3 regions of the Actinocatenispora thailandica genome follow, and region 3 is predicted to be linked to each of the others. Evidence: predicted binding sites of a transcription regulator. Region 3 holds the regulator's gene; each other region holds the start of a gene.
The links. Region 3 encodes HrcA, which represses chaperone genes, less so after heat shock. Its sites were predicted from a motif close to GGTTNGCACNCTCNNNNNGAGNGTGCNAACC; they were not measured.
Positions count from the first base shown of each region.

Region 1 (6,042 bases), 4.4 Mb from region 3:
GCGGAACGCGGACGCCACGGCGTGTGCCCGGTCCCGCGCGCCGAGTTTCCGGAACAGCCGGCGGGCGTGCGTCTTCACGGTGTCCTCCGAGACGAACAGTTCCCGGCCGATCTCGGCGTTGCTCTTCCCCTCGCTCATTCCCCGCAGTACCTGGAGCTCCCGTTCGGTGAGCACCCCGCGCCGCGGCCCCGCCGGCTGGGCCGGGCGGCCGAGCGTCGGGGAACCGGCGGGATTCTGCCGCCCGTTCGGGCACGCCAGCAGGATCCCCTGGGCCAGCGCGCTGACCAGGTCTTCCCCGTGTTCGCCAGCACGGATCACGCCGCGGGCACCGGCGGCGACCGCGGCCGCCGCGGCCCGCGGGTCGTCGGCGCCGACGAGCACGAGTGCGGTGTGTGGACCGCGGCTGAGAACCCGGCGGGTGAACTGCACCGGATCCGGCCGGGTCATTCCGACATCGATAAGGACGACGTCCGCCGGACGCTCGCCCATCCGGGCCAGCGCCTCCTCACCGGACAGCGCCGTCCGCACCGCGGCAGCGACGCCGAGATGCGCAGCCCAGGCAGCGATGCGTTGCGCCGCCACGGGCGTTCGTACACAGACGAGCACCGAGCGCACGTGCTTCTCCTCTCTCCCAGACAGAGAGACCCCGGTGACTCGGGCTCATGACGCGATTGTGGTGTACGTGTTCTGCGCCACAGCTTCCCCCGTCACGACGACCTCCTTCAAGGTCTCCTGTCGCAGCCGGCACGCCACTCCCCACACCGGGAACGCCTCGACCGCCGCCGCGAGCCGCTCCGCTCTTCTCAGTATCACTGCCGCGGACCGGAATAGGGGTGCGACCGCTTGTCTGCGGGCAACTTCCCGCACCGAAACGCCATAAAAGAGCAGAGACTTCGCAAGATGACGCCGTGCTTGCGCCATTTCGGCGCACCGTACCGCCCGGTAGGCCGCGTCGGCCGCGTTTTCCGGAAGATCGGAAAGGAGGGAAAGTTCGGCTGCAACCCAACCGCAACGTACGGCCGTTCGCCAGCTCGTGCCGGCCACCTCGGCCAGCGCCGCCCACCGGCACTCCGCCAGCCCCCGGTCGCCCGCACCGATCGCGTCCGCGGTCAACCCGACCAGCGCGTCCGCCCGCGCCTCCAGATCGCTGCCGGCCGCCGCCAGCGCCGCCGCGTCCAGCTCCGCGGCCCGCTCGTACCGCCCGCGCTGCCGGGCCGAGCTGCCGAGCGCGGAACGCGCCAGCGACACGTACCGCTGGTCGGTGCCCGGCCGCAGCCGGCCAGGCACCGATCCGGTGAGCCGGGCCGCGGGCAGCAGCACCTCGTCGGCCGCACCGTACCGGCCGAGCGCGATCAGCGCCACGCCCCGCAGCCACGCCGACCGCGGCCCGGCCGGTACCGGCGCGAGCAGCGGCAACGCCCGCGCCGGCCGGCCGAACCAGAGCGCCCGCTCGGCCCGATCGACCGGGGTGTCGCCGCGCCGTTTGCCGTTCGCCGGCCGAGGGTACGGCGAAGGCGGGCGCCGGGCACCCGGCACCGGCTCGGACGAGGCAGGCATCCGCTCATCCTTGCCGATCCGGACGACCGACGCGGCACCCCGCCGCACCGAACGACCGACGCGGCATCCGCCGCACTGAACGACCGACGCGGCACACCCCGCCGCGCAGGGAGGACCGATGGCAGACATTCGTCGCCTACCCGGTACCAACACCGACCGGTGGGACTGGCAGCTCGCCGGCAACTGCCGTGGGTTGGACAGCGCGATGTTCTTCCATCCCGACGGCGAGCGCGGGCCGTCCCGGGCCCGCCGCGAGCGGGCCGCGAAGACCGTCTGCGGTACCTGCCCGGTACGGGCCCAGTGCGCCGCGCACGCCCTGACCGTGCACGAGCCGTACGGCGTGTGGGGCGGGCTGAGCGAGTCCGAGCGGCAGCGGCTGATCGACGGCGGCTGGGAGGACCTGGCCGACCGGCGCCGGCACCGGGTCGACCTGCGCCGGCTCGACGCCCGCCTGTCCGGCGCCGACGAACCCGAACTGGCCTCCGCCTAGAAACCCGACGAAGCGGGCCACCTCGAGGTGGCCCGCTTCGTCGTGTCGTGTTTCGGCGCCCACAGCACCCCGTGGGGCGTGAGCGAGCCGCGGCCCGTTCGGCCGCTGGCAAGCCGAGGCGAGGCGCCGGGCGCGAACCCAAGCCTCGAATCGGCGCCGTCCAGCGGGCAAACGGGCCCGGCGCAGCGTCCCTGAGCTAGAAGCCCGGGCCGTGCTGGTGGCCGTGGCCGTGGCCGCCGGCGGCGGGCGCCTCCGGCTCCTCCGGCTTGTCGGCGACCAGGCTCTCCGTGGTGAGCAGCAGGCTCGCGATGCTCGCCGCGTTGGCGACCGCGTTGCGGGTCACCTTCACCGGGTCGATGATGCCGGCCTTGGCCAGCTCGACGTACTCGCCGGTGGCGGCGTTGAGGCCGGTACCGAAGTCGGCCTCGCGGACCCGCTCGACCGCGACGTAGCCGTCCCGGCCGGCGTTCTCGGCGATCCAGCGCAGCGGCGCGTCCAGCGAGGTGCGGACCAGCTTGACGCCGGTCGCCTCGTCACCGGACAGCCCGAGGCCGCCCTCGAGCTTGCCGGCCACCTGCACCAGGGTGGCGCCGCCACCGGGCACGGTGCCCTCCTCGACCGCCGCCTTGGTCGCCGAGATGGCGTCCTCGATGCGGTGCTTCTTCTCCTTCATCTCGACCTCGGTCGCGGCGCCCACCTTGATGACCGCCACGCCGCCGGAGAGCTTCGCGAGCCGCTCGTTCAGCTTCTCTTTGTCCCAGTCGGAGTCGGACTCGTCGATCTCGCGCTTGATCTGGGTGACCCGGTCGGCGACCGCGGTGTCGCTGCCGGCACCGTCGACGACCGTGGTGGTCTCCTTGGTGACGACGACGCGGTGCGCGCTGCCGAGCACCTCCAGGCCGACCGAGTCGAGCTTGTAGCCCAGCTCGGGTGCGATCACCTCGGCGCCGGTCAGGATCGCGAGGTCCTGCAGCATCGCCTTGCGGCGGTCGCCGAAGCCGGGCGCCTTCACCGCGCACGCCTTCAGCGTCTTGCGGATCGAGTTGACGGCGAGCGTCGACAGTGCCTGGCCGTCCACGTCCTCGGCGATGATCAGCAGCGGCTTGCTGGTCTCCAGGACCTTCTCCAGGATCGGCAGCAGGTCCTCGACCGAGGAGATCTTCTCGGTGGTGATGAGGATGTGCGCGTCCTCCAGCACCGCCTCACCGGCCTCCGGGTCGGTGACGAAGTGCGGCGAGAGGTAGCCCTTGTCGAACTGCATCCCCTCGGTGATCTCCAGCTCGGTGGTGAGCGTGGAACCGTCCTCGACGGTGATGACGCCTTCCCGACCGACCCGCTCCATCGCCTCGGCGATCAGCTCACCGATGGTGGCGTCCTGCGCGGAGACCGTCGCGACGTGCGCGATGCGCTCCTGCGTGTCCACCTCGGTGGCCTTGGCGACCAGCTCGTCGGAGATCGCCGCGACCGCCGCGTCGATGCCCCGCTTCAGCGCGGTCGGGTTGGCGCCGGCGGCCACGTTGCGCAGACCCTCCCGGACCATCGCCTGGGCCAGCACCGTCGCCGTGGTCGTACCGTCGCCGGCCACGTCGTTGGTCTTGGTGGCGACCTCCTTGGCGAGCTGCGCGCCGAGGTTCTCGTACGGGTCGGTGAGCTCGATCTCCTTGGCGACGGTGACGCCGTCCTTGGTGATCGTCGGAGCGCCGAACTTCTTGTCCAGTACGACGTTGCGCCCGCGCGGACCGAGGGTCACCTTGACCGCATCGGCGAGCGCGTTGACCCCGCGCTCCAGACCTTTCCGGGCGTCGTCGGAGAAGCTGAGAATCTTGGGCATCCCCGGTCCTTTTCGTTCAAAGATGGAACCGCCCCGGAGTCGACACGCGGTCGACTCCGGGGCGAGTGGTTACGAGAGCGTCACTTCTCGACGATCGCGAGGACGTCACGCGCGGAGAGGATCAGGTAGTCCTCGCCCGCGTACTTGACCTCGGTGCCGCCGTACTTCGAGTAGATGACGACGTCGCCTTCCTTGACGTCGACCGGGACACGGTTGCCCTTGTCGTCGATCCGGCCGGGGCCGACGGCGAGGACGGTGCCCTCCTGCGGCTTCTCCTTGGCGGTGTCGGGAATCACGATGCCCGACGCGGTCGTGGTCTCAGCCTCGTTGGCCTGGACCACGATCCGGTCCTCCAACGGCTTGATCGCAACCTTGGTCGCGGTGGTCACGGCAAGACCCTCCTGGGGTACTCATCTGCATGCCTTTGGGTGACCGGCGGATCCGTCGTCGCGGGTGGCCGGACCGCTGGCCAGTGTCATGTGTCGACACTCTCAGAAGCTCTAACGAGGGCACCTGACGGCGCTTCGTTAGCACCCCTGTCGCGAGAGTGCTAACCGAAGGTTAGGTCGACGATTGGCACTCCGTCAAGGAGAGTGCCAATCGCCACGCCGATGTTTCGGCCGGCCGGAGCGAACGCTACGCGCCCCGCCGCCCGCCGCCGCAGACTGGAGGTGGACGGAGGTGAGCAGCATGCGGGCGTCAGTTGGCGAACATCTGCACGTACACGGCCGTACGGTCGGCGAGCACGACCGGGTCGGGGAGATCGTCGAGGTGCGCGGCGAGCACGGCACCCCGCCGTACCTGGTCCGATTCCCCGACGGGCACGAGAACCTGGTGTACCCGGGGCCGGACTGCGTGGTCGACGAACAGGCCACCGGGCACCGAACCTGACGAATCATCCGCTCGGACCGCCCGCGGGTGGTCGACGCGGCCGATCCGGGCTGGGGCACCATCGGCACGGTGACCCCGGAACAGGTGACGATGCTGCGGTCCGCGGCCGGCCGCGAGGCGCTGACCGCCGCGGCGGCACTGGCGGACACCGACCTGCTCGCCGCCGTCGAGCGGCTGCGCCGGGCCGGTCGCAGCCCGGAGCTCGCCGCGGCAGCGCTCGGTCAGGCGCGGCTGCGGCAGCGCGGCGCCGGCAAGTTCGGTGCCGACGCCGACCTGCTGCTGTTCACCGACGACGGCCTGCAGCAGGCGACCCGGCCGGTCGTCGCGGCCCGCCGGGCCCGCCGCCTCGCCGCCGCCGGCCACACCCACGTGCTCGACCTGTGCTGCGGGATCGGGTCGGACGCGATCGCGTTCGCCCGCGCCGGCCTGGCGGTCACCGCGGTCGACGCCGACCCCGGTACCGCGGCCGTCGCCGCCGCCAACGCCGCGGAGCTCGGGCTCGCCGACCGGATCGAGGTCCGCGTCGGGGACGCCGCCACGGTGCACCGGGAGCTGTCCGGGCGTGGCGGCGCGGTGTTCTGCGATCCGGCCCGGCGGGCCGGCGGTCGCCGGGTGTTCGACCCCGCCGCGTACTCCCCGCCGTGGGACTTCCTGCTGTCCCTCACCGGCTCGGCGGCCTGCCTGAAACTCGGGCCCGGCATCGACCACGCGCTGCTGCCGCCCGGCGTCGAGGCCGAATGGGTCTCGGTGCGGGGCGAGGTCGTCGAGGCCGCGCTGTGGTGCGGGCCGCTCGCCCGGGTGCCGCGGCGGGCCACGGTACTGGACGGTACGTCGGCCGCCGAACTCACCGGGGACGGCACCCGCGAGGCGCCGGTCGCACCGCTGCGCCGCTACCTGTACGAGCCGGACGGCGCGGTGCTGCGCGCGCACCTGGTCGCCGAACTCGCCGAGGCGATCGACGGCAGCATCGGCGAGCCCGGCGTCGGGTACCTGTACACCGACGCCGAGGTGGCCACGCCGTTCGCCCGCGGGTACCGGATCGACGAGGTGCTGCCGTTCTCGGTGAAGCGGTTGCGGGCGGCGCTGCGGGCCCGCGACATCGGGGTGGTGACCATCAAGAAGCGCGGCATCGCGCTCGACCCGGACGCGCTGCGGCGCTCGCTGAAACCCTCCGGGGCCGGCACCGCGACGGTGCTGGTCACCCGGATCGCCGGCGCACCCACCGCGCTGCTCGCCCGGCCGCTGGCGCACTGAACCGCGGCCCGAAAAGGAG
Region 1 is NZ_AP023355.1:5,861,378-5,867,419, forward strand. Features, by position in the region: gene Athai_RS26130 (response regulator transcription factor) at 1-615, opposite strand, end outside; gene Athai_RS26135 (hypothetical protein) at 661-1,362, opposite strand; gene Athai_RS26140 (WhiB family transcriptional regulator) at 1,676-2,047, shown strand; gene groL (chaperonin GroEL) at 2,244-3,878, opposite strand; gene groES (co-chaperone GroES) at 3,959-4,267, opposite strand; gene Athai_RS26155 (DUF1918 domain-containing protein) at 4,569-4,769, shown strand; gene Athai_RS26160 (class I SAM-dependent methyltransferase) at 4,860-6,023, shown strand.
Region 1: groES (co-chaperone GroES) is a predicted target of HrcA. The motif match lies at 4,450-4,480, and genes of this name have one in related genera.

Region 2 (6,042 bases), 1.1 Mb from region 3:
GGACGCTTCGTCGCCCATCGTCGCCTCCCGCCGGCTCGGTCAGACCTCGAAGGTGTTCTTCTCCTCGCAGAGCTGCCAGTTCTTCGCGGTCGCGTCGAGCTTGTCGGCGAACCCGTTCGCCTGCCTGATGTGCGTGCGCAGCGTGTTGAAGGCGAACTGCAGCGCGCCCGGGTAGGCGACCCCGCAGGCGGTACCGGTGATGCTGAACGCCCCGCCGTCGAGGTTGTAGACCTTGTTCAGCGTCTCGCCGGCCTTCTCCAGCTTGGTCGCCACCTCGCGGCGGATCTCCTTGCCGTGGTCGGCGATCCGACCGTGGTCGATGCTGCGCAGCACGCCGCCCATGACGCCCTCCCGAGAAGCTCCGGTAGTTGCCGGTTCGGCCGGCATGACACCGACTGCCGCCGATGACCGTATCGAACCGGCACAACTCGCCGGGGTCGGACGAGTCCGCGGGCACGGCAAGGGGCGGACCCCGTTCGGGATCCGCCCCTCGTCTGGTGCGTGTTCAGTTACCGGGTGGCGTGGCTCAGAAGTCCATGCCGCCGGCGTCCGGAGCGGCCGGGGCCGGGTTCTTCTCCGGCTTGTCGGCCACCACGGCCTCGGTGGTGAGGAACAGGGCCGCGATCGAGGCGGCGTTCTGCAGCGCGGAACGCGTCACCTTGGTCGGGTCCAGGATGCCGGCGTCGAGCATGTTGACGTACTCGCCGTTGCCCGCGTTCAGGCCGTGGCCCGCCTCCAGGTTGCGGACCTTCTCCGCCACGACGCCGCCCTCGAGGCCGGCGTTCACGGCGATCTGCTTGAGCGGGGCGTCCAGCGCGGACCGCACGATCGCGGCACCGGTGGTCTCGTCCGCGTTCAGCTCCAGCTTGTCGAAGGCCTTGGTGCCGGCCTGCACCAGCGCGACGCCACCACCGGGGAGGATGCCCTCCTCGACGGCCGCCTTCGCGTTGCGCACGGCGTCCTCGACGCGGTGCTTGCGCTCCTTCAGCTCGACCTCGGTGGCCGCGCCGACCTTGATGACCGCAACGCCGCCGGCCAGCTTGGCCAGCCGCTCCTGCAGCTTCTCGCGGTCGTAGTCGGAGTCGGACGCCTCGATCTCGTTGCGGATCTGGTTGACCCGGCCCTGGATCCGGTCCGCCTCGCCGGCACCGTCGACGATGGTGGTCTCGTCCTTGGTGATGACGACCTTGCGGGCCTTGCCCAGCAGCTCCAGGCCGACGTTCTCCAGCTTGAGGCCGACGTCCTCGCTGATGACCTGGCCGCCGGTCAGGATGGCCATGTCGTCCAGCATCGCCTTGCGGCGGTCGCCGAAGCCCGGCGCCTTGACGGCGGCGGACTTGAAGGTGCCACGCACCTTGTTGACGATCAGGGTGGCCAGCGCCTCGCCCTCGAGGTCCTCGGCGATGATCACCAGCGGCTTGCCCGACTGCATGACCTTCTCCAGCACCGGCAGCAGGTCCTTCACCGCCGAGATCTTGGAGTTGACGATCAGCAGGTACGGGTCGTCGAAGCTGGCCTCCATCCGCTCGGTGTCGGTGGCGAAGTAGGCCGAGATGTAACCCTTGTCGAAGCGCATGCCCTCGGTGAGCTCGAGCTCGAGCCCGAAGGTGTTGCTCTCCTCGACGGTGATGACGCCTTCCTTGCCGACCTTGTCCATCGCCTCGGCGATGATCTCGCCGACGGACGAGTCCCCGGCGGAGATCGACGCGGTCGCGGCGATCTGCTCCTTGGTCTCGATGTCCTTGGACAGCTGCGCCAGCTGCTCGGTCACGCTGGCCACGGCGGCCTCGATGCCCCGCTTGAGGGCGATCGGGTTCGCGCCCGCGGCCACGTTGCGCAGGCCCTCCCGGACCAGCGCCTGGGCCAGCACGGTGGCCGTCGTCGTGCCGTCACCGGCAACGTCGTCGGTCTTCTTCGCGACCTCCTTGACCAGCTCGGCCCCGATCTTCTCCCACGGGTCCTCGAGCTCGATCTCCTTGGCGATCGAGACACCGTCGTTGGTGATGGTGGGGGCGCCCCACTTCTTCTCCAGAACGACGTTGCGGCCCTTCGGGCCGAGCGTCACCTTCACGGCGTCGGCGAGGCTGTTCATGCCACGCTCAAGGCCGCGGCGCGCCTCCTCGTCGAACGCGATCATCTTTGCCATTTGGGCGTTGTCCTCCGGTGTGTCAGACACCTAGGTGCCGGCCCTGGTGGGGCTGGCACGCGGGTAAGTACACGCTCGGCCGGTCGATGCCCGCGACGGACGACCCGACGACCGCGACACCCAGCTGGTGTGCCTCGGCCCCCCGGCCTCACCGCCCGACCTTTGGCACTCCCGTACTGCGAGTGCCAGCTCAAGGTTTAGCACTCTGCCCGGGCGAGTGCAAGCGAACCGCACGGTACGAGGCCCCGGTCACTCCATCGCGGCGACCAGTTCCTCGCCGGTCGGCGCGTCCTGCTCCTTCGCCCGCAACCCGGTGTACGTGCCGAGCGCCCCGGCGCACTGCGCGACCACGCCCGGCGCCGACGCCACCAGGACCAGCACGAAGAACACCCCGAACAGCCACGGGGCGAGCTGCACGGACGTGGCGTTCACCGTCCCGTCCGGACCGGCCGCCGTCGCCATCGTCGCCACCATCGGGATCTCCGCGATCATGCCGATCACCCCGCCGAACATCCCGACGATCATGGCGGTGATCAGCATCCGCCCGACCGACGGCCAGAAGTCGCTGTGCATCAGCCGGAACGAGCGGCGCAGCGCGTGCCGGCCGGGCTCGAACGCCACCAGCGCCGGCGTCTGGCTCATCGCCAGCTGGAGGTAGTAGCCGGGGATGATGCAGGCGCAGAAGCCGACCAGCACGATCGGGATCTCCAGCAGCTGCCAGAGTCCCAGCACCCAGCCTCGGCGCAGGCCGAACCGGACGTCGGCGGCGATGTCGCGGGGCCGGCCGACCGCCTCCCGCGCGATCAGCCGCATGATGGCCACCTGTGCGGCGGACTGGGCGTAGAGCAGCAGCAGGGCCAGCGGCAGCATCACGAGGTAGAGCACCACGAGGGTGCCGCCGGGGTGAACCGGCTCGCCCTCGTTCGCCAGCCGGGAGAGCTCGAACAGCCTGGCGTACAGCAGCGCGCCGGGCACGAGCATCAGCACGCCCGGGATCAGCAGGGCGCCGCCCGCGATCAGCGACGCCGGCAGCCAGTTGCGCCGGAAGAAGCCCCAGGAACGGGTGAACCAGCCCGCGAACGACTCGTCCGGGGTACCGGTCAGCGGGTCGCCGGGCGTCCGCGGCGGCGGCCGGTACCCGGCCTGCGGTGGCACCCGGTAGCCACCCGGGGCGGGGCACCGTACCCGCCGCGCGGGGCGCCGGGCGGCGGGCCGTACCCACCCGGCGGCTGGTGCCGGCCCGAAGGGGGTGGCACCGCACCCGGTGGCGCCGGCGGCGGTGCCGAATCCGGCGGCACGGCACCCGCCGGGGTGGCACCGGGCCGCGCGGCCGCGTCCGGCGGGGTGGCACCGGGCCGCGCGGCCCCGTCCGGCGGGGTGGCACCGGGCCGGGCGGCCGCGTCCGGCGGAACGGACGGGATCTCGTCGGCCGCTCCCGGCCCCCACCCGCTGGCGTACGCGCTGGTCGGCGTCGACTTGCCGGGGGGTGCCGGTTCCGGGGTGGAATCGGCCGGGCCGGTCGGGGCGGGATCGGAATCGGTCACCGGACGCCTCTCGTCGACAGAAGTGAACGCCGGGACCGTAACAGGATCGGTCCAGCCGCCGGGGCCACCCGATCGGCCGGGGCCGCACCGCCTGCTCGGTGCCGGGAGGGCGGCAGGTGGTGCGGTGCCGCGCGGTTCAGGGCCGGAGCGTGTCGAGGAACTCGGCGGTGAGGTCGTGCGCGTGCGCCGGCCGCCACACCGCGCGCAACTCGCGGCGCAGGTCCAGCCCGGCGACGGGGACCTCGACGAGCGCGCCGGCGGCGAGTTCGGCGGCGACCGCGAGCCGGCTGACCAGGGTGGCACCCAGCCCGGCGCGGACCGCGGTCTTGAGCGCCTCGGTGGAGGTCATCACGCCGAGCGGGGTGGCCACGGTACGGCCGGCGCGGTGCGCGGCGTGCTCGTAGGTGGCGCGGGTGCCCGAGTCGGGTTCGCGCAGCAGCAGCGGCGTGCCGGTCAGTTCACCGGCCGGCAGCGGCCCGTCGGCGCGGGTCCACGGGTGGCCGGGCGCGACCACCACGGCCAGCTCGTCGGTCGCGACCGTACGGGTGGCGAGCTCCGGATGCGGGGCCGGGTCCTCGACGAAGCCGAGGTCGGCGGTGCGTTCGGCGACCCGGGCGATCACCGCCGCCGAGTTGGCGACGGCGAGGCTGACCACCACCTCCGGCCGCACCGCGCGGTACCGGGCGATGACCGGCGGCAGCAGGTACTCGGCGTTGGTGTAGCTGGCCGCGATCCGGACGTGCCGGCGGCCGGCGGCGCGCAGCGACCGGGCCTCGGTGAGGAAGCCGTCCAGCTCGGCGAGGACGCGTTCGGCGTGCTCGGCGAGCCGGGCACCGTCCGGCGTCGGCCGGGAGCCGCGCGGGGTGCGGACGACGAGTTCGACGCCGAGTCGGCGTTCCAGCCGGCGCAGTGCCTCGCTCGCGGACGGCTGGGTGATGCGCTGCGCGCGGGCCGCCGCCGACAGGCTGCCCAGCCGTACCGTGTCGACGAACAGCCGAAGGCTGGCCAGATCGCCCGGCCCCAACTCCTGACTCATAGGCACACCCTATGTGCCCATCTCGGATCCGCCTCTGGCTGGCTGCCCCGATCCACCCGAAACTGACCGGGTGACCACTCAGACCACCGCCGCCCCGGCATCGACCGGCAGCGGTACCGGCCCGGTGCGCCGGCTCGGCCCCGGACTGCTGCTCACCCTCGCCGTCGCCGTCGTCGCCACCGGGGTCGGCACCGTCGCGCCGGTGATCGGCGCACCGGTGGTGGCGATCCTGCTCGGCGCGGGGGTCCGGGCGGTGGGCGGCTCGCGCCGCTGGTGGCCGCGGCTGCGGCCGGGTGCGGCGTTCGCCGGCAAACGGATCCTGCAGGCCGCCGTCGTGGTGTTCGGGCTGGGGTTGTCGCTCGGCGCGGTGGCGAAGGTGGGGCTGACATCGTTGCCGGTCATGCTCGGCACGCTGACCGTGTGCCTGCTCGGCGCCTGGCTGTTCGGCCGGGCGCTGCGGGTGCCGCACGACCTGCGCGCGCTGATCGGCTCCGGGACGGGGATCTGCGGCGCGTCGGCGATCGGCGCGGTCAGCCCGGTGATCGCGGCGACCGAGGCGACGACCGCGTACGCGGTGTCCACCATCTTCGTGTTCAACGTGGCCGCGGCGCTGCTGTTCCCGCCGCTGGGTCACCTGCTCGGGCTCAGCGATCAGGGTTTCGGGCTGTGGGCCGGTACCGCGGTCAACGACACGTCCAGCGTGGTGGCCGCCGGGTACACGTTCAGCCAGGCCGCCGGGGATCATGCGGTGGTGGTGAAGCTGGTGCGGTCGTTGATGATCGTGCCGGTGGTGATCGGGATTTCCGCGCTGTGGCGCCGTCGCGCGGCGACCGCCACCGCCGCCGCGCCGGGCAACGCCGCGCTCGGGGCGCCGGGGAGCGGGCGGCCGGACGACGGCGTGCCGGCCGAGGCGGTGCGGAAGCCGGCGCGGGCCCGGCTGCTCCGGCTGGTACCGGTGTTCCTGTGGCTGTTCCTGGTGGCCGCGGGCGCGAACACGATCGGCCTGGTACCGGCGGGTGCGCATCACGCGCTGGGCGTGCTGGCGACGTTCCTGGTCGCGGTGGCGCTGGCCGGGGTGGGCACCGGGATCGGCGTGGCGGACTTCCGCCGCGCCGGGCCGAAACCGTTGCTGCTGGGCGGAATCCTGTGGGTGCTGGTCGCGGTGACGAGCCTCGGCGTGCAGGCGGTCACCGGCCTCGGCTGACCGGGTCGGCCGGCACAACCGGAAGGCGCCGGCCGGCTGCCGACGCCTTCCAGGGACGAGTGAATGAACCGGTGATCAGCCGGCAGCGAGACGAACGTTCTCCGCCTGCGGG
Region 2 is NZ_AP023355.1:315,815-321,856, reverse strand. Features, by position in the region: gene Athai_RS01490 (hypothetical protein) at 1-18, opposite strand, end outside; gene Athai_RS01485 (hypothetical protein) at 40-342, opposite strand; gene groL (chaperonin GroEL) at 527-2,146, opposite strand; gene Athai_RS01475 (hypothetical protein) at 2,396-3,301, opposite strand; gene Athai_RS01470 (LysR family transcriptional regulator) at 3,827-4,726, opposite strand; gene Athai_RS01465 (YeiH family protein) at 4,797-5,930, shown strand; gene Athai_RS01460 (cold-shock protein) at 6,006-6,042, opposite strand, start outside.
Region 2: groL (chaperonin GroEL) is a predicted target of HrcA. The motif match lies at 2,307-2,337, and genes of this name have one in related genera.

Region 3 (6,042 bases):
CAGGATTAGTGCGGTGACAAGGTGTACTGACCACGGAGGTTGGTGGCATTCTTACGGAGACGCGCTGCCTGAGTGGTTCGAGATGTATGTCGGACTGGAGTCGGCGGTTGATCACATCCGTCACTACAACGCTGAGCTGGTCCCGGGCCTGCTCCAGGTCGAGGATTACTGCCGGGCTGTTTACCGCGTCTCGTCCACCAAGTCGTACGACGAGATCGATCAGCAGGTGGCGCTCCGGATGGACCGGCAGGCTCTCTTGGTGCGCGAGGAGCCGGCCGCACCGCAGTTCGACGTTTTCCTGAACGAGGCGGTGCTGCGGCGGCCGGTCGGTGGTCGGGACGTGATGGTCAAACAGCTGGCGCGACTCCTCGAATCCACCGACCTATCCAACGTCGATGTGCGAGTGCTGTCCTTCGCGCAAGCGGAGCACGCCGGCATGATGGGTACGTTCGTCGTACTGGGATTCCCGCACCGGCAGGAGCCTGATGTCGTGTACCTGGAGTCTCCAACTGGTGCCCTCTACCTGGAGAAACCAAAGGAGCTGACCAGTACAACTTCGTCATGCGAGATCTGCAGCAACGAGCACTCGACTCGGTGCGGTCGAGGGCCTTCATCACCGCCGTAGCGAAGGAGATGTGAGATGGATCTGTCCGACGCCATGTGGCGCAAGAGCAGCCGCAGCGGCGGCAACGGCGGTAACTGCGTCGAGGTGGCCGGCAACCTGGCCGACATCGTCGCCGTGCGGGACAGCAAGGACCCGCGGGGGCCGGTCCTGGTGGCGAGTCCGGCGGCGTTCGCGTTCGCTGGCTTGGTGAAGGCTGGACGGCTGGACGGCTGAGCCGCGTCGACGAACGACGGCCGGTCCCGACGGGACCGGCCGTCGTTCGTCGGTTACTTGATCAAGGGATAGGACAGCGGGTGGCGGTAGCACTCACCGCTGTTGGCCTTGACCAGGGCGATGATGTTGAACACGAACGGCACCACCGGGATCAGCCGCAGCACCCAGGGCAGCGGCCACAGGTGGACGAACCCGGCGCAGGTGGCGATGACGATCGCGGCCAGGTCGACCACCGCCCAGGTGATGTTGAAGTTGAGGGCGGAGACGGCATGGGCGCGCAGCGTCGTCGACGTCTCGCCCTTGGTCAGCAGGGTGACCAAGGGGGCCACCCAACCGAGCAGGCCGCCGAAGAAGATGCCGACGGCGGCGAGGGCGTGGGTCAGCACGGCCCAGTTGCGTTCTTCGGTGTCGTGGTAGCCGGGCGGGGCGGGGGATGGTCCGGTCATGCGCACACGGTACGCAACTGCCCGGTGGTGCGGTATCGCCCCGGCCGTCCCGATCGAGGTAACCGATCGGGCACGAGCGACCACCGGGCCGGAGTCCGGTGGTCGGACGTCAGCGCCAGTCGAGGAAGAAGAGGGCGTCGAGCATGTTCGCAAACTCCCCGCTCGGCTCGATCTTCTTCGGCGTGGAGCCCGGCTTCAGGTCGGAGACGAAGTAGTGCCGCTCGGTTTCCTTGACGGAGAGGAATGCGAACCGCTGCCCGTCTGGTGAGATCCCCAGGACGAAGTTCTTGTGATCGTTGCTGGGCAGGATGGGCGCGCTGAGCTTGGCGTCCGGGGTGAGGTCGAGCGTCGAGAACCGCTGACCGGAGAACCCCGAGGTACACAGCACCGTGTCGTTGTCGATCCAGCCGATCGCGCCGCCACTCCTGGTCTTCTTGTCGCAGTACAGGGGCGGTGCCTGCTCGATCGCGTCGGGTCCGATGAAGCGGCGGTGGTCGGAGAGGTCCAGCAGGCCGCCCTCGGTCAGCAGGCGCCTTCCGTCCGGCGAGAGTCGGGCGCTGTTGCCCAACACCGCCGTGTCCGGCGTTCCGACCACGAAGACGTGGCGTTCACCGACGAACTCCACCGACTGCTGGTCGGCTACCTTGTGGTCTCCGGCGAGTGCTCGGCGCGCAACGTAGTTCTTGTCGTCGACCTCCTTGGTGAACCACACCGCGCTTCCGTCCGGTGCCATGGCGGCGTTGTCCTCGTGTGGCGTGGTTCCGAAATCCTCCTGCCCGGTCAGGTCGGTGAGCTTGCCTGAGCGGTCGACGTAGCCGACGTGTGTCGCCTTGCTCTCTGGATCCTGGATGACCACGGCCAATTTGGTGAAGTCCCGGTCGAAGAGCGATCTGACCGCGAGGATGTCGTCGTTGTCGGTCAGGTTCGTCGGCGCGCACAGGTCTTCCAACGCGGTGCCGGGCCGGACCCCGTCGACCTTGGTGAGCACGGTGTCCGGCAGTCGGAACTCGGCGTGTGCCTTCTTCGTCAGGCTCTGTGGATTCCAACCGTCGACGGTGACGACCGTCCCGCCGCTGTCGCCCGTCGAGCAGCGTGCCGTGACGACCATGTCCCGCTGGGAAAAGTCGGCCCGGCCCTTGGCCGTCGAGGAGCTCCGGGCCTGACTGCCTTCGCCCGGCCCCGGCCCAGGCGTGCCGTGGCCGGAGGAGCAGCCCGTAAGGCCGGCCGTCAAAGCCAGCGAGAGAACGACTGCCCGCACCTTCGGTGAGCCGACCATCGCGTCTACCTCGTAATCCATGTTGACGAAGCACTCAAAGGGTTAGAAGTTAGCAAAGGAAGCAGCCAGCAGCGTGGTATGGCACCGCAAGGCGGAATTCATCCGATGCCGGGTGTGCCGGGGCGAAGTGCACCCGGGGCGTTCGCTACCTGCTCTGCCTGCTCCCCGACTTCGGACACGGTGCTACGGGCCAGCTTCGTCGGGCGATCTTGCGTGCCGGGATGTGACGTTCCGGTAGGAGCGGGCGGCCGGCTCAGGGTCGTAGACTGGCACTCGTTGCTCTGGAGTGCCAGTGTCGAGTGGCCGGGGTGCGGCCCGGGTTGCGAGGGAGGTGGTCGGTGTGAGTCTCGATGAGCGCAAGTTGGAGGTTCTTCGCGCCATCGTCGAGGACTACATCGCCACTCAGGAGCCGGTCGGCAGCAAGAGCCTCGTCGAGCGGCACCAGCTTCGCGTCTCTTCCGCCACGGTGCGTAATGACATGGCGGCGCTGGAGGACGAGGGGTACATCCACCAGCCGCACACCAGCGCCGGCCGGGTGCCCACCGACAAGGGGTACCGGCTGTTCGTCGACCGGCTGTCGACGGTCAAGCCGCTGTCGCCGGCCGAGCGGCGGGCGATCCAGCGGCTGCTGTCCGGTGCGGTCGACCTGGACGACATCGTGCACCGCACGGTGCGGCTGCTCGCTCAGCTGACCCGCCAGGTCGCCGTCGTGCAGTACCCGAGCCTGGCCCGCAGCACCGTGCGGCACCTGGAGCTGGTGATGCTCACCCCGACCCGGTTGATGCTGGTGATGATCACCAACACCGGTCGGGTGGAGCAGCGGCTGGTCGACCTGCCCGGCCCGCTGAGCGAGGACGACGTGCTCGACCTCCGTGCCAAGATCAACGACAAACTGGCCGGGTGCCTGCTGTCCGACAGCCCGGTGCTGATCGAGACGCTGGTCGGCGAGGCGCCGCCGGAGATGCGCTCGGCGATGGCCACGCTGTCCAACGTGCTGCTGGACACCCTGGTCGAGCGGCGGGAGGAGCGCATCTCGCTCGCCGGCACCGCCAACCTCGCCCGCGGCACCGCGCTGGACTTTCCCGGCTCGTTCCGCGGCGTGCTGGAGGCGCTGGAGGAGGAGGTCGTGCTGCTGAAGCTGATCGGCGAGGTGGAATCGCCGACCACGCTGCGCATCCGGATCGGCGACGAGAACGAGTTCGAGGGGCTGCGCACCACCTCGGTGGTGAGCACCGGCTACGGCCCGGGCGCCATCGTCGTGGGTGGTCTGGGCGTGCTCGGCCCGACCCGGATGGACTACCCCGGCACGATCGCGGCGGTCCGCGCCGTGGCACGCTACGTCGGCGAACTGCTGGCGCAGAACTAGCCGGCGAACGCTGGCGCGAAACCAGGCCGCCGCACATCGGGCCGGCCTACCGAGACGACACGAAGGACACAGGACACCGCAGTGGCCAAGGACTACTACGCGATCCTCGGCGTGGGCCGCGAGGCCACGCCGGACGAGATCAAGCGGGCGTACCGGAAGCTTGCGCGCCAGTACCACCCGGACGTCAACTCCGAGCCGGACGCGCAGGAGCGGTTCAAGGAGATCAACGCCGCCTACGAGGTGCTCTCCGACCCGCAGAAGCGGCAGATGGTCGACATGGGCGCCGACCCCCTCGCCCCGGCGGCGGCGGGCCCGGCCCCGGCGGTCCGGGCGGACCGTTCGTCGGCTTCCAGGACATCATGGACGCGTTCTTCGGCGGTGCCGCCGGCGGCGCGGGCCGCGGCCCCCGGCCGCGTACCCGGCCCGGCTCCGACGCGCTGATCCGGCTCGACCTCGATCTGGAGGAGACCGCGTTCGGCATCGAGGCGCCGCTGACCGTGGACACCGCCGCGGTCTGCGAGACCTGCCACGGCGAGGGCACCGCACCCGGTACCCACCCGGCCACCTGCGACATGTGCGGCGGCTCGGGCGAGGTGCAGAGCGTGCAGCGCACCTTCCTCGGCCAGGTGATGACCACCCGCCCGTGCGGCAACTGTCAGGGCTTCGGCACCGTCATCCCGAACCCGTGCCCCACCTGCGGCGGTGACGGCCGGGTGCAGACCCGCCGCACCGTCACGGTCAAGATCCCGGCCGGTATCGAGGACGGGATGCGCATCCGCCTCGCCGGCCAGGGTGAGGTCGGCCCGGGCGGCGGCCCACCCGGCGACCTGTACGTGGAGATCCACGAGCGCGCCCACGACGTGTTCAGCCGCAAGGGCGAGGACCTGCACTGCCGCGTCGTGCTGCCGATGACCGCGGCGGCGCTGGGCACCCAGATGACCCTCAAGTCGCTGGACGGCGAGGAGAACGTCGAGGTCAAGCCCGGCACCCAGCCCGGCGCCACCATCAAGATCAAGAACAAGGGCGTGCCGCGGTTGCGTGGCGGCGGCCGCGGTGACCTGTTCGTCCACCTCGACGTCAAGACGCCGACCCGGCTCGACGCGGAGCAGGAGAAGCTGCTCAAGGAGCTGTCCAAGCTGCGCGGCGAGGAGACCATCGAACCGGCCCGGCCGGGCGGCGGTTTCTTCTCCCGGATGCGCGACGCGTTCAACGGGCACGCCTGACCGCCGTGATCAGCCCGAGGCTGGCCCGGGGCGGCGCGTGACCGACGCGCTGTTCCTGGTGCCGTCGGTGCCGGAAACCGGGACGTACCGGTTGGACGGCGCCGAGGGCCATCACGCCGCCGACGTGGTCCGGCTGCGGGTCGGCGAGACGCTGCTGCTCGGGGACGGCGCCGGCGCGGTCGCCGACTGCGTGGTGTCCGCCGTCGCCAAGGGCGTGCTCGACGTCGAGGTGACCGGCTACCGTCGGGTGCCGGCCCGCGAGCCGCGGCTGGTGGTGGCGCAGGCGCTCGCCAAGGGCGACCGGGGCGAGCTGGCCGTGCAGACGATGACCGAGGTCGGCGTCGACGAGATCGTGCCGTGGCAGGCCGCCCGGTCGGTGGTCCGCTGGCAGGGCGACCGGGGCGCGCGGGCGCTGGCCCGCTGGCGCGCCACCGCCCGGGAGGCCGCCAAGCAGTCGCGCCGCGCCTGGTTGCCCGCCGTGGCCGACCCCGTCGGTACTGCGGCGCTCGCCGCGCGCCTCGCCGGGCACTCGTCGTATGTGCTGCACGAGGACGCGGAGACCCCGCTCGCCACCGCACCGGTGCCGGCGACGGGCGCCGTGCTGCTGGTGGTCGGGCCGGAGGGTGGTGTCGCGCCGGAGGAGCTGGCCGCCTTCACCGCGGCCGGCGCGACCCCGGTCCGGCTCGGCCCCGAGGTGCTGCGTACCTCGACCGCCGGGGTCGCCGCCCTCGCCGTGCTCGCCGCCGTCACCGGCCGCTGGCACTGAGCCCGTGACCTGGTGCGGGACCCCGCGCGAGGCGCGGCCTAGGATGCGGGTGTGACGGACTGTCTGTTCTGCAAGATCGTTGCGGGTGAGATCCCGGCGAAGGTGGTCGACGACGCCGGGCGCACCC
Region 3 is NZ_AP023355.1:1,436,540-1,442,581, forward strand. Features, by position in the region: gene Athai_RS06435 (DUF5753 domain-containing protein) at 83-625, shown strand; gene Athai_RS06440 (DUF397 domain-containing protein) at 641-838, shown strand; gene Athai_RS06445 (DUF4870 domain-containing protein) at 892-1,284, opposite strand; gene Athai_RS06450 (hypothetical protein) at 1,394-2,581, opposite strand; gene hrcA (heat-inducible transcriptional repressor HrcA) at 2,901-3,926, shown strand; partial or broken gene dnaJ (molecular chaperone DnaJ) at 4,008-5,149, shown strand; gene Athai_RS06465 (16S rRNA (uracil(1498)-N(3))-methyltransferase) at 5,187-5,915, shown strand; gene Athai_RS06470 (histidine triad nucleotide-binding protein) at 5,967-6,042, shown strand, end outside.